3 regions of the Edwardsiella sp. EA181011 genome follow, and region 3 is predicted to be linked to each of the others. Evidence: predicted binding sites of a transcription regulator. Region 3 holds the regulator's gene; each other region holds the start of a gene.

Region 1 (4,579 bases), 1.6 Mb from region 3:
GAGATGGATTGAGTCGATGTCTTGGCTGATTAGGAGTTAATCATGGTTTGTGAACATACCCTCAAGGCAGTACGCGGCAGCATTCTAGATGTCACCCGCACGGTAACCGATCCGCAGGAGGTCGAGTCCGCGCTGCGTTTTATTGAGGACGGGCTACTGTTGATCCGTAACGGCAAGGTGGACTGGTGTGGTAGCTGGGAAGAGGGGCGGGAGCGTATTCCCGCCTCGATCCGAGTGCGAGACTACCGCGGCAAGCTGATCGTCCCCGGCTTTGTCGATACCCATATTCACTATCCGCAGAGCGAGATGGTCGGGGCCTATGGCGAACAGCTGTTGGAGTGGCTGAACAAGCACACTTTCCCCACCGAGCGGCGCTATAACGATCTCGATTACGCCCGCGAGATGTCTAACTTTTTCCTTAAGCAGCTGCTGCGTAACGGTACCACCACCGCCTTGGTGTTCGGCACCGTGCACCCCGAGTCGGTGGACGCGCTGTTTGAGGCTGCCAGCCATATCAACATGCGCATGATCGCCGGCAAGGTGATGATGGATCGCAATGCGCCGGACTATCTGCTGGACGATGCGCAGAGCAGCTACGAACAGAGCAAGGCGCTGATCGAGCGTTGGCACAAGAATGGCCGCCTGCTGTATGCGGTGACGCCGCGCTTCGCGCCGACCTCCAGCCCGGAGCAGCTGGCGATGGCTCAGCGCCTGCGCGAAGAGTACCCCGACACCTATCTGCATACCCACCTGTGTGAAAACCGCGACGAGATCGCCTGGGTCAAGTCGCTGTACCCGCACCATGACGGTTATCTGGATGTGTATCACCAGTATGGCCTGACCGGGAAGAACTGCGTGTTCGCCCACTGTATCCACCTGGAGGAGAAAGAGTGGGACTGCCTGAGCGATACCGGCTCTTCGATCGCCTTCTGCCCGACCTCTAACCTGTACCTCGGCAGCGGCCTGTTTAACCTGCAAAAGGCCTGGCGCAAGCGGGTGAAGGTGGGGATGGGAACCGACATCGGCGCCGGGACCACCTTTAACATGCTGCAGACGCTGAATGAGGCCTACAAGGTGATGCAGCTGCAGGGCTGCCGCCTGTCCGCCTATGAGGCGTTCTACCTGGCAACCCTGGGCGGCGCGGCCTCTCTGGGGCTGGACGATCGCATCGGTAACTTCCTGGTCGGTAAAGAGGCCGACTTTGTGGTGCTGGAGCCGACGGCGACGCCGCTGCAACAGCTGCGCTATGACAACTCGGTCTCTTTGGTGGATAAGCTGTTTGTCATCATGACACTGGGCGACGATCGCACCATATATCGTACCTATGTCGATGGTCGTTTAGTGTACGAACGCACCTAAAATGTCGCGTTTGTGGGTTGAAATGACGAGGTATTAGGTCAGATAATCGTTTGCCTTTTACTTCCGTCCCATTTTTACCCGAATTTGGTCGCAGGATGTAGTGGCAGGGAGTAGCGGCTGCCCACGGGGGCAGCCGGATGGGGCGGAGGGCAGACACAGCATTATGGGCCGCTCTGCAATAACAGACGTAATCGATTACGTTACAGAAAAGTTTTTTAAATCACTCAGAGGACATCATCATGTCTAGCGATTCTTCTCAGGTATCAGCGGCAGGGAAGTCACGGGGATCACTCGATACATTTTTTAAGATCTCGGTGCGTGGTAGCAGCGTGCGCCAAGAAGTGCTCGCCGGTTTAACGACGTTTTTGGCGATGGTTTATTCGGTGATCGTGGTACCGGGCATGCTGGGCAAGGCTGGCTTTCCGCCGAGTGCGGTATTTGTGGCGACCTGTCTGGTGGCTGGCTGCGGCTCTTTGCTGATGGGGCTGTGGGCCAACCTGCCGATGGCGATTGGCTGTGCCATCTCCCTCACTGCGTTTACCGCCTTCAGCCTGGTGCTGGGGCAGCATATCAGCGTGCCGGTGGCGCTGGGCGCCGTATTCCTGATGGGTATTCTGTTTACCGCCATCTCGGTGACCGGGATTCGAACCTGGATCCTGCGCAATCTGCCGATGGGGATCGCCCACGGCACCGGTATCGGTATCGGCCTGTTCCTGCTGCTGATCGCCGCCAACGGCGTCGGCCTGGTGGTGAAAAACCCGCTGGAGGGACTGCCGGTCGCGCTGGGCGCCTTTACCTCGTTCCCTGTGATGATGTCCCTGCTGGGGCTGGCGGTGATCTTCGGTCTGGAAAAGCTGAAGGTGCCGGGCGGCATTCTGCTGGTGATTATCGGTATCTCCATCGTCGGCCTGATCTTTGATCCCAGCGTGAAGTACCACGGTCTGGTTGCGATGCCGAGCCTGGCCGGCGCCGACGGTCAGTCCCTGATCTTTAGCCTGGATATCATGGGCGCCCTGCAGCCGGTGGTCTTGCCGAGCGTACTGGCCCTGGTGATGACCGCGGTGTTTGACGCCACCGGAACCATCCGCGCGGTGGCCGGTCAGGCGAACCTGCTGGACAAGGATGGCCAGATCATCAGCGGCGGTAAGGCGCTGACCGCGGACTCCGTCAGCTCGATCTTCTCCGGTCTGGTCGGCGCGGCGCCGGCGGCGGTGTATATCGAGTCTGCCGCCGGTACCGCGGCCGGTGGGAAAACCGGTCTGACCGCTGTGGTGGTCGGGGTGCTGTTCCTGCTGATCCTGTTCCTCTCGCCGCTCTCCTATCTGGTTCCGGGCTACGCGACGGCGCCGGCGCTGATGTATGTCGGCCTACTGATGCTGAGCAACGTCGCCAAGCTGGACTTCAACGACTTCGTCGATGCGATGTCCGGTCTGGTGTGCGCGGTGTTTATCGTGCTGACCTGTAACATCGTGACCGGTATCATGCTCGGCTTTAGCACCCTGGTGATCGGCCGCGTATGCTCCAAAGAGTGGAACCGTCTGAACATCGGTACCGTGGCGATCGCAGTGGTGCTGGTGGCGTTCTACGCCGGCGGCTGGGCGATTTAAGCGGCTTTGGCATCCTCCTGTGGAAAAGCGCCTACGGGCGCTTTTCTGCTGTCTGGGCGGCACGAATATCAACGGCGGCGCTACCGCAGTGCATTTTCCGTGTTATCTCGGTCTTTCAGGGGATATTTCTCTTCGGCTCAAAATTCATAAGATGATATTTTATAAAGCGTTGCGTTAGTCCTGTTGGCCCTGTTGGCATTGAGTCTGAAAGAACATGGAAATATTCTTCACAATCCTGATCCTGATTTTGGTGGTATCGCTCTCCGGCGTGGTAACGCGCCTGCTGCCGTTTCAAATCCCGCTGCCGCTGATGCAGATCGCCATCGGGGCGCTGCTGGCCTGGCCCCACTTTGGCCTGCACGTGGATTTTGACCCTGAGCTGTTCCTGGTGCTGTTTATTCCGCCGTTGCTGTTTGCCGACGGTTGGAAAACCCCGACGCGGGAGTTTTTGCACCACGGTAGGGAGATCCTGGGGCTGGCGCTGGTGCTGGTGTTGATTACCGTGGTCGGCGTCGGCTACTTTCTGCACCTGCTGCTGCCGGAGGTTCCGCTGGTGGCGGCCTTTGCGCTGGCCGCCGTGCTGTCACCCACCGACGCCGTCGCGCTCGGTGGTATCGTCGGCCAGGGACGGATCCCCAAGAGCATCATGGGGGTGCTAGAGGGGGAGGCGCTGATGAACGACGCCTCCGGCCTGGTCTCCCTGAAGTTCGCTATCGCGGTGGCGATGGGTACCATGGTGTTCACCGTCTCCGGCGCGACGCTGGAATTTCTCAAGGTGGCGCTGGGCGGTCTGCTGACCGGCGCGGCGGTCACCTGGCTGTACAGCAAGTCCCTGCGGGTGATGAGCCGCTGGGCGGGGGATGATCCGGCGACCCAGATCGTCCTTCTGATGCTGCTGCCCTTCGCTAGTTACCTGATCGCCGAACATATCGGCGTCTCCGGCATCTTGGCCGCCGTCGCGGCGGGGATGACCATCAGTCAGTCTGGGGTGATCCGCAACGCGCCGCTGACCATGCGCCTGCGCGCCAACAGCGTGTGGGCGATGCTGGAGTTCGTGTTCAATGGCATGGTGTTTATCATGCTGGGCCTGCAGCTGCCGGGGATCCTGGAAAACTCAATTATCCAGGCCGATCGCGACCCAAATATCGAAACCTGGTATCTGTTCGCCGACGTGGTGCTGGTGTATGCGCTGCTGCTGGCGCTGCGTTTCCTGTGGCTGTGGGGGATGAAGCGTATCAGCCTGCGCTTCTTTAAGCACAACCCGCTGCAGTTCGCCTCCTACGGCATGCGCGATCTGTGGATTGCCTCGTTTGCCGGCGTTCGCGGAGCCATCACGCTGGCCGGTGTACTCTCTATTCCGTTGTTCCTGACCGACGGTACGCCGTTCCCCGGCCGCTATCAGCTGGTGTTTCTGGCCGCCGGGGTAATTCTGTTCTCCCTGCTGGTGGGGGTGGTGGCGCTGCCGCTGCTGCTGCGCGGCGTCGAGATCACCGACGGCGTGGCCTACCGCGATGAGGAGCTGATGGCGAAGTCGGTCAGCGCCGAGGTGGCCATCGAGAGTCTGAAGAAGATGCAGGAGCGCCTTGAGGCCGACACCGAGGAGAACATCGATC
Region 2 (4,579 bases), 800 kb from region 3:
CTTGACTACCTTGAGCAGCTGCACAGTAAGACCATCGATCTCGGTCTGGACCGCGTGCGCCGCGTCGCGCAGCGCCTGGGCTTGCTGACGCCGGCCCCGGTGGTGTATACCGTCGCGGGAACGAACGGGAAAGGGACGACCTGCCGCACGCTGGAGGCGATCCTGATGGCGGCGGGCTATCGGGTTGGGGTATACGGTTCGCCGCACCTGCTGCACTATCGTGAGCGGGTGCGCATCCAGCACCGCGAGCTGGACGATGCGGCGCACGCCGCCGCCTTCGCCGCCGTTGAGGCGGGGCGCGACGGCGTATCGCTGACCTATTTCGAATTCGGCACGCTGGCCGCGCTGTACCTGTTTAAGAAGGCGGCGCTGGATGCGGTGATCCTGGAGGTCGGCCTCGGTGGCCGCCTGGATGCGACCAACATCGTGGATCCCAGCGTCGCGGTGGTGACCAGCATCGCGCTGGATCACACCGACTGGCTGGGCGATACCCGCGAGAGCATCGGCCGTGAGAAGGCCGGTATCTTCCGCGGCGCGGCGCCGGCGGTGGTCGGCGAACCCGATATGCCGGATTCGATTGGCGCGGCCGCGCAGGCGTGTGGCGCTCATCTGCTGCGACGCGGCGCGGACTGGGATTTCAGCGTGGAGGCTCAGGGGTGGCGCTGGCACGATGCCACGCGCCATGTTGAGGGGCTGCCGCTGCCTCAGGTGCCGCTGGCCAACGCGGCGACGGCGCTGGCGGCGCTCAGTTATGGGCCGCTGCCGGTCGATGATGCAGCGATCCGCCAGGGGCTGCGCGATGCGGTGCTGCCGGGGCGCTTTCAGCAGCTGTCGGAGGCGCCGCGCCTGATCCTGGACGTCGCGCACAATCCTCACGCGGCGGCCTATCTGGCCCAGCGGCTGCGCGCGCGGCCGCAGCGCGGCCGCCTGCGTATGGTGATCGGCATGCTCTCGGACAAGGATATCGCCGGTACGCTGGCCTGCCTGACGCCGCTGGTTGACCAGTGGTACTGTGCGCCGCTGGAGGGACCGCGCGGTGCGGCGGTCTCGGCGTTAACGGCGCATCTGTCCGCCGCCGCCCAGGCGTTCGACGGGGTTGAACAGGCCTGGCGTCAGGCGATGGCCGATGCGGCCGCCGACGACACGGTGGTGGTCTGCGGTTCCTTCCATACGGTTGCTCACGTGATGGCAGCCCTCGCGTCAGGAGAGACGGGTGGCAAGTAAGTTTCAGAACCGATTGGTCGGTACGGTGATCCTGGTGGCGCTGGGGGTGATCATTCTGCCCGGTCTGCTGGATGGCCAGAAAAAGCATTATCAGGATGAGTTTGCCGCGATCCCGCTGGTGCCGCGTCCGGGAGAGGACGATCCGACGGATGCCATTCCGCCGGTAACGCAGCCGCTGGGGGAAACGCCGCTGCCTAGCGCCAGCGCGACCGGTGCTGCGACGCCCCCTGCGCCCGCGCCTGCGGTGGCCCCGACGCCTACCCGCGGCGAGGGCGAGCTGGTAGAGCTGAAGCCGGTCGAGAGCCGGGCGCCGGAGCCCGCGCCGCAGCGTACGGCCCCGCCGCCGATCAGCGCACCGGCGCCGCAGGAGAGCAGGCCGAAGGCCAGCGAGCCGCCGACGCGGGTCGCGGAGAGCCGTCCCAAGGCCGCCGAGCCGGCGAAGAGCGTGACGCCGGCGCCAGAAAGCCGTCCGACGCCGCCGCCCGCGCCCGTCGCCAAGAGCGACGCCAGCGAGAAAGCGCCGGTCGGTCAGGCCTATGTGGTGCAGCTCGGTGCGCTGCGTAACGCGGGCAAGGTGAATGAGATCATCGCCAAGCTGCGTCTGTCCGGCTATCGAGTCTATAGCGTACCGGCGACGCCGGTGCAGGGCGAGATCAACCGGCTGTTCGTGGGCCCGGAGGCGTCGCGCGCCAAGCTGCAGTCGGCGCTGCCGGAGCTGAACAGCCTGAGCGGGCTGAATGGGCAGATCCGTAATTACAGCGTGCGCTAAGCCGCGCTTAACGGCGTTCGACGGCGCTGTTCGCGGCGGCGGACAGCGCCATTTTTTTGGTGAAAACGGGCGCAGGACGCGGCAGATTTATTTATGCCGTGCGGCGGAAATCTGCTACGCAAACGTTTTCTTTTTCTGTTAGAATGCGCCGCGGGCGACATTTGCGGCAGTTCATGCGTTGGAATTGTCATGGTTTGGATTGATTGGGTCATTATTGGCATCGTCGGATTTTCTGCACTGGTCAGCTTAATCCGGGGCTTTGTGCGCGAGGCGCTGTCGCTGGTTACCTGGGGAGCGGCGTTCTTTGTCGCCAGCCATTTTTACCCCTATCTGGCCGCCTTCTTTACCCGCTTTGAGGATCCGCTGGTGCGTAACGGCATTGCGATAGCGGTGCTGTTCGTCGCGACCCTGATCGTCGGCGCCATCGTCAACTATGTGATCGGCTCCCTGGTGGAGCGTACCGGGCTGGGCGGAACGGATCGGGTGCTGGGCATCTGCTTTGGCGCCATACGCGGTATCCTGATCGTCGCCGCGCTGCTGTTCTTTATGGACACCTTCACGGCGATGGCGCAAAGCGAGGAGTGGAAGCAGTCCCGGCTGATCCCGCAGTTTAGCCCTATCATCAGGTGGTCATTTGACTATCTGCAAAGCACGTCGAGTTTCTTGCCGGAGCACATGCCGTCGCTGCCGCTCCGGTAACGCTGATGAGGAAATGACAACATGTGCGGTATTGTCGGTATCGCCGGTTTTACACCGGTCAACCAGTCTATCTATGATGCTCTGACGGTGCTGCAGCACCGCGGCCAGGACGCCGCCGGCATCGTCACCATCGATGATAACCATGCCTTCCGCCTGCGCAAGGCCAATGGACTGGTCAGTGATGTGTTTGAGGCGCGCCATATGCAGCGCCTGCAGGGAAATATGGGGATAGGGCATGTGCGCTATCCCACCGCCGGAAGCTCCAGCGCATCGGAGGCTCAGCCGTTCTATGTTAACTCCCCCTTTGGCATCACTCTGGCGCACAACGGCAATCTGACCAACGCCCATCAGCTGAAGCAGCAGCTGTTTGAGCATGCCCGCCGCCATGTCAATACTACCTCAGACTCCGAGATCCTGCTGAACATCTTCGCCTACGAGCTGGATCGCTACGATCACTATCCGCTGAGCGAAGAGAACATCTTCGCCGCCGTCGCGGCGACCCATCGCCAAATCCGCGGGGCCTATGCCTGCGTGGCGATGATCATCGGCCATGGCATGGTGGCGTTCCGCGACCCGAACGGTATCCGGCCGCTGGTGATCGGCAAGCGAACCCTGGAGGATGGCCGTACCGAATACATGGTCGCCTCGGAGAGCGTGGCGCTGGATACGCTGGGGTTTGACTTTATCCGCGACGTGGCGCCGGGCGAGGCGATCTACGTTAATCTGCAGGGGCAGCTGTTTACCCGCCAGTGTGCCCAGGAGCCGAAGAGCCATCCCTGCCTGTTCGAGTATGTCTATTTTGCCCGCCCGGACTCGTTTATCGACAAGATCTCCGTGTATAGCGCCCGGGTGCGGATGGGGCAGAAGCTAGGCGAGAAGATCGCCCGCGAGTGGGAGGATCTGGATATCGACGTGGTGATTCCGATCCCGGAGACCTCCTGCGATATCGCGCTGCAGATCGCCCGCATTCTGGATAAGCCCTATCGCCAGGGGTTCGTCAAAAACCGCTATGTGGGACGCACCTTTATCATGCCGGGGCAGCAGCTGCGCCGCCAGTCGGTGCGCCGTAAGCTGAACGCTAACCGCGCCGAGTTCCGCGATAAGAACGTGCTGCTGGTGGATGACTCCATCGTGCGCGGCACCACCTCGGAGCAGATCATCGAGATGGCGCGTGAGGCGGGCGCCCGCCGGGTTTACCTGGCCTCCGCCGCGCCGGAGATCCGTTTTCCCAACGTCTATGGCATCGACATGCCGAGCGCGACCGAGCTTATCGCCCACGGGCGCGAAGTCGAGGAGATCCGCCAGCTGATCGGTGCCGATGGGCTGATTTTTCAGGATCTGACGGATCTGATTGAGGCGGTGCGTGAGGATAATCCGGATATCGAGCAGTTCGAGTGCTCGGTGTTTAACGGGGTGTACATCACGCACGACGTGGATCAGGCCTACCTGGACTACCTGCAGTCGCTGCGCGGGGATGATACCAAGGCGCTGAACCATCAGCAGCAGGCGGAAGATCTCGCGCTGTATAACGAGGGGTAGGGGCGCGCCCCGCGCTCTGCCGACGGGTCGCGTATGCGGCCCGTTTTTACTTGCGCACCCGCCCGCCTTGCGGCAAAGTCTGCTGCAGCAGAGCGTTGAATAAGGATAAGTGACGGGCGATGAAACGACTGATTATCGGTATCTCCGGCGCCAGCGGCGCGATCTACGGGGTCCGCCTGCTGCAGGCGCTACGGGCGCTGCCGGCGGTAGAGACCCACCTGGTGATGAGTCAGGCGGCGCGCCAGACCCTGGCTCTGGAGACGGATCTTTCGCTCAGGGAGGTGCAGGCGCTGGCGGATGTGGTACACGATGCGCGGGATATCGCCGCCTCGCTCTCCTCTGGCTCGT
Region 3 (4,579 bases):
GACCGCGGCAGACAAGGGATGGGGCACGAAAGGCGCCTCCCCCGCCCGCCGCAGGACGCGCGGCGTCGGATTGCACTATTGTAGCGGCGGGCGAGGCAGGAAAAAAACACCATCTTTTGCAGGGTCTATTGCACAGCGCGCTGCCGCGGCAGCGCATCGCCTCTCCGCCAGCCGCACATTATTCGCCCATTATCCTGCTCAAGCATTTTTTAATAGGTAATCTCACTGTAAAAAAGCCCTCTCTGTCGCTAAATCAGACAATTGAAATATTTACTCACAATTAGACGCGAATACGTAAACATCAGTACTGTTATGTTCAGCATATTTTAATTAATACTGTTTCAGCGTTTTTATTTTAGTTTTTAGCCTGGAAGCGACTGATCATGCGTCTATTCGTTGCGCTCTTTGTATTGCTGTTTACCCAATGGTTTACCACCTCAGCGACTGCGTCACCGGCACACAAAGTCATCGCCGATCAGCGAAAAGCCACGGCTGGCCACAGCCAGAGCGGCGAGCGTAAAAAACGCAGGGCAGATGCCGGGGCGCAGAAGAGCCGCAGCGCGGCGTCTCATCTCCCCGCCCGGGAGAAGCGCGCGGCGCACACTCCCCACCGCACGGCGGCTGCGCCGCAGCACGCCGCCGCCGAGCACAGGGCAAAAGCGCGCCACCGCGGCGAGAAACCCCTTGCGCGGCACGCAAGCGCACAGGCGGCGTCGCACCGGGGCAAAAAAGCCTATGGCCGCCCCTCGGCCCTTAAGACGGCCCGCCACGCAGCCGGCCGCCATGAGGATAGCCAGCCGATCCACATGAGTCCGCTGCACAAGAAGCGCTATCAGCACGCCAAACAGACGGCGATGAATAAGCTGATGCGTCAGATAGGTAAACCCTACCGCTGGGGCGGCACCTCTCCCCATACCGGCTTTGACTGCAGCGGCCTTATCTATTACGCCTACCAGGATCTGCTGAACATCAAAATGCCGCGCACCGCTAACGAGATGTACCACCTGCGCGACGCCGCGCCGGTCAAGCGCGCCGAGCTGCAGCGCGGCGATCTGGTGTTCTTTCAGATCCACGGGCGCGGCGCCGCCGATCACGTCGGCGTCTATCTGGGCAACGGCAAATTTATTCAGTCTCCGCGCACCGGCGAGGAGATTCGCGTCAGCTATCTGGGCGATGACTACTGGCAGGATCACTACCTGGGCGCCCGCCGCGTCATGACCCCGAAAACCATCCGCTAACGCTCTCGCCACGGCATCTCCCCCCGCGGTGGCCCCCGACACCCGGCTTCCACGCGCCGTTTTCACCGCGTGTCTGCTACACATTTCGCCACTCAGTCAGCTAAAATACACCTGCCCCCTGTCTTTCACGGCAAAACTTGCTAGAATCACAAACCATAACAAGCGGACAACAAGATTTTTTCATTTTTGTCTAACCGCCGGCGGCGTCTTACGTGCGTTGCTTACGGATTAACCGTCTTGCCACAGAAGCATTAAGGAGAGAGCTATGTCATTTGAATTACCTGCATTACCGTACGCCATGAATGCGCTGGAACCGCATATCTCCGCCGAAACGCTGGAATACCACTACGGTAAGCACCACAACGCCTATGTGGTCAACCTGAATAATCTGATCAAAGGCACGGAGTTCGAAGGGAAATCGCTGGAAGAGATCGTGAAGAGCGCCTCCGGCGGTATCTTTAACAACGCCGCTCAGGTGTGGAACCACACCTTCTACTGGCACTGTCTCTCCCCGAACGGCGGCGGCGAGCCACGCGGCGCCCTGGCTGACGCCATCAACGCCGCCTTCGGCTCATTTGCCGCGTTCAAAGACGCGTTGACCAAGTCTGCCGTCGGCAACTTCGGCTCCGGCTGGACCTGGCTGGTGAAAAAGGCGGACGGCACCCTGGCCATCGTCAACACCGCTAACGCCGCGACCCCGCTGACCGGCGACGACAAGCCGCTGCTGACCGTGGACGTATGGGAGCACGCCTACTACATCGACTACCGTAACGCTCGCCCGGTGTACCTGGAAAACTTCTGGGCGCTGGTAAACTGGGAGTTCGTCGCCCAGAATCTGGCGTAACCGGCCGCAGAGATAAAAAAGGCGCTCACCGAGCGCCTTTTTTATTTATGCCACCCGCTGACTTAGTGCAGTGCGGCGATCAGGCTGGCCACGACGATCAGCGCCAGCGCCACCACCGTTGTTACCAGAGAATACTTCAGATCGTTTTCCATCCTGACACCTCATGTTTTACGTTCCGGATCAATTTTTACTGACTTGAAAGTTCGCACAAAACCCGTGTTAAATCATTTTTACATAAATCACATCTTAAAACACGCAGAAAATCTTATGATTACATCCTGCGCAAATCGCCAATTAGTGCTTCCCCTTTTGCCTGAGATCAGACAGAATTTGCGGTTTACTGCCGCGTGCCGACGCTATAATTCTAAACAAGAAATGGCAAACGTCACCCTATTGCGCAAACGCGCCGGCGCCGAGCCGCGCTGTCAGGCGTATTTTCCGATGCACGCAGGCAAACGATTAACAAAACGGCGACGCAGCGCGTACGCCCAGGAGTCATTTGTTTCATGGCAACGATTAAAGATGTGGCAAAGCGCGCAGGCGTATCGACCACCACGGTGTCTCACGTCATCAATAAAACCCGCTTTGTCGCCGACGAGACCAAAGCCGCCGTCTGGGAGGCCATTAAAGAACTACACTACTCCCCCAGCGCCGTTGCCCGCAGCCTGAAGGTCAACCACACCAAATCCATCGGCCTGCTGGCGACCTCCAGCGAGGCGCCGTACTTTGCCGAGGTCATCGAATCGGTAGAGAATAGCTGCTACAGCCAAGGCTATACCCTGATCCTGTGTAACTCCCACAATAATCTGGAGAAGCAGAAAGCCTACCTGGCCATGCTGGCGCAGAAACGCGTCGACGGCCTGCTGGTGATGTGCTCCGAATACCCGGAAAACCTGCTGGAGATCCTGGAGGACTACCGCCACATCCCGATGGTGGTCATGGACTGGGGAACCCGCCGCAGCGACTTTACCGACGCTATCCAGGACAACGCCTTCGAGGGAGGCTATCTGGCCGGCCGTTACCTGATCGAGCGTGGCCACCGCGACATTGGCGCCATCACCGGCCCGGTATCGCGCAACACCGGCGGCGGTCGACTGCGCGGCTTCCTCAAGGCGCTGCAGGAGGCCAATATCACGCCGCAGGAGTCATGGCTGGTCGAAGGCGACTTCGAGCCGGAGTCCGGCTATGCGGCGATGCAAAACATTCTGGCGCAGAAACAGCGTCCGACGGCGGTGTTTGTCGGCGGCGACATCATGGCGATGGGCGCCATTTGCGCAGCGGATGAGATGGGACTGCGCGTACCGCAGGATATCTCCGTCATCGGCTACGATAACGTGCGCAACGCCCGCTACTTTACCCCGGCGCTGACCACCATTCATCAGCCCAAGGAGCGCCTTGGCGCCATGGCGTTCGACATGCTGCTCGATCGCATTACCAGCAAGCGCGAGGACGCCCAAACCATCGAAGTACATCCTAAGCTGGTTGAGCGCCGCTCCGTGGCCGACGGACCGTTCATCGACTACCGCCGCTAAGCGCGTGTCTCGGCTAGTCCTGTTTCCCGCGCTGGTGCTGCTGTCCGGCGCGCTGCCGCTGGCGGCGATGGTCCCGGCAACCCTACTGCCGCTGACCGGACAGGATGCAGGACAGGCGCTGCAGCGACTGCTGCAGTGGCCCGCGCTCGGTCACAGCCTCGGTCTGTCGCTGTGGATAGCGCTGGGGGCCAGCGCCGGTGCCCTGCTGCTGGCGCTGGCGCTGGCCGGGTTCACCCTGCGGCGTCAGCGTCAGCATGCGCTGGCGCCGGCGCTGCTGTTGGCGGCCCCCCACATCGCCCTGGCCACCGGCCTGCTGATGCTGCTGGCGCCAACCGGCCTGCTGTGGCGCCTGATGGCGCCGCTGTTTGGCTGGCAGCAGCCGCCCGACCTGCCGCTTCCCAACGATCCCTACGGCCTGAGCCTCTCGCTGCTCCTGCTGTTAAAAGAGACCCCCTTTTTCTATTTGCTTACCCTGAATCTGGCCGCCCGCTGCGCGGCGCCGCGGCAGCTGCGTATCGGCGCCGCGCTGGGCTATCCCCCGGCGCAGGGCTGGTGACGTATCGTGGTTCCGCAGCTGCTGCCGGGGCTACGCCTGCCCATGTTCTGCGTCCTGGCCTTTGCCCTGTCGGCGCTGGATCTGGCGCAGTTGCTCGGTCCGCAGCGGCCGCTGCTGTTTGCGCAGCTGCTGTGGCAGTGGATTGCCGACGGTGGGCAGACGGCGCTAGCGGCCCTCGGGGCGCTGCTGCTGATGCTCTTAAACGCGCTGGCGCTGCTGCTCTGGTATGGCATAGAGCGCCTGTGGGTCGCCGTGGGCCGCCGGCCCCCGCGACGACGCGTCGCCCTCGGCGGGTCAGCGGCCTATGCCGCCTTTTGGCCCCTGGCGCTGACCGCTGCGGCCTACCTGATGCTGGTGCTGATTTCGCTGGCCCAGCGCTGGCCCTTTGCGCAACGCTGGCCGCAGCAGT

Evidence for each region. Region 3 encodes PurR, which represses purine synthesis genes. Its sites were predicted from a motif close to CANGCAAACGTTTGCNTG; they were not measured.
Region 1: QY76_RS04690 (NCS2 family permease) is a predicted target of PurR. The motif match lies at 1,399-1,416, and genes of this name have one in related genera.
Region 2: cvpA (colicin V production protein) is a predicted target of PurR. The motif match lies at 2,109-2,126, and genes of this name have one in related genera.

Annotation. Positions count from the first base shown of each region.
Region 1 covers NZ_CP011364.1:1,030,595-1,035,173, forward strand. Annotated here, with positions in the region: gene QY76_RS04680 (nucleobase:cation symporter-2 family protein) at 1-12, shown strand, start outside; gene guaD (guanine deaminase) at 43-1,359, shown strand; gene QY76_RS04690 (NCS2 family permease) at 1,599-2,966, shown strand; gene QY76_RS04695 (Na+/H+ antiporter) at 3,181-4,579, shown strand, end outside.
Region 2 covers NZ_CP011364.1:1,864,600-1,869,178, forward strand. Annotated here, with positions in the region: gene folC (bifunctional tetrahydrofolate synthase/dihydrofolate synthase) at 1-1,224, shown strand, start outside; gene dedD (cell division protein DedD) at 1,214-1,993, shown strand; gene cvpA (colicin V production protein) at 2,183-2,692, shown strand; gene purF (amidophosphoribosyltransferase) at 2,714-4,231, shown strand; gene QY76_RS08305 (UbiX family flavin prenyltransferase) at 4,351-4,579, shown strand, end outside.
Region 3 covers NZ_CP011364.1:2,660,027-2,664,605, forward strand. Annotated here, with positions in the region: gene QY76_RS11690 (C40 family peptidase) at 384-1,238, shown strand; gene sodB (superoxide dismutase [Fe]) at 1,504-2,082, shown strand; gene QY76_RS18770 (YnhF family membrane protein) at 2,145-2,234, opposite strand; gene purR (HTH-type transcriptional repressor PurR) at 2,589-3,614, shown strand; gene QY76_RS19330 (hypothetical protein) at 3,619-4,170, shown strand; gene QY76_RS11705 (hypothetical protein) at 4,177-4,579, shown strand, end outside.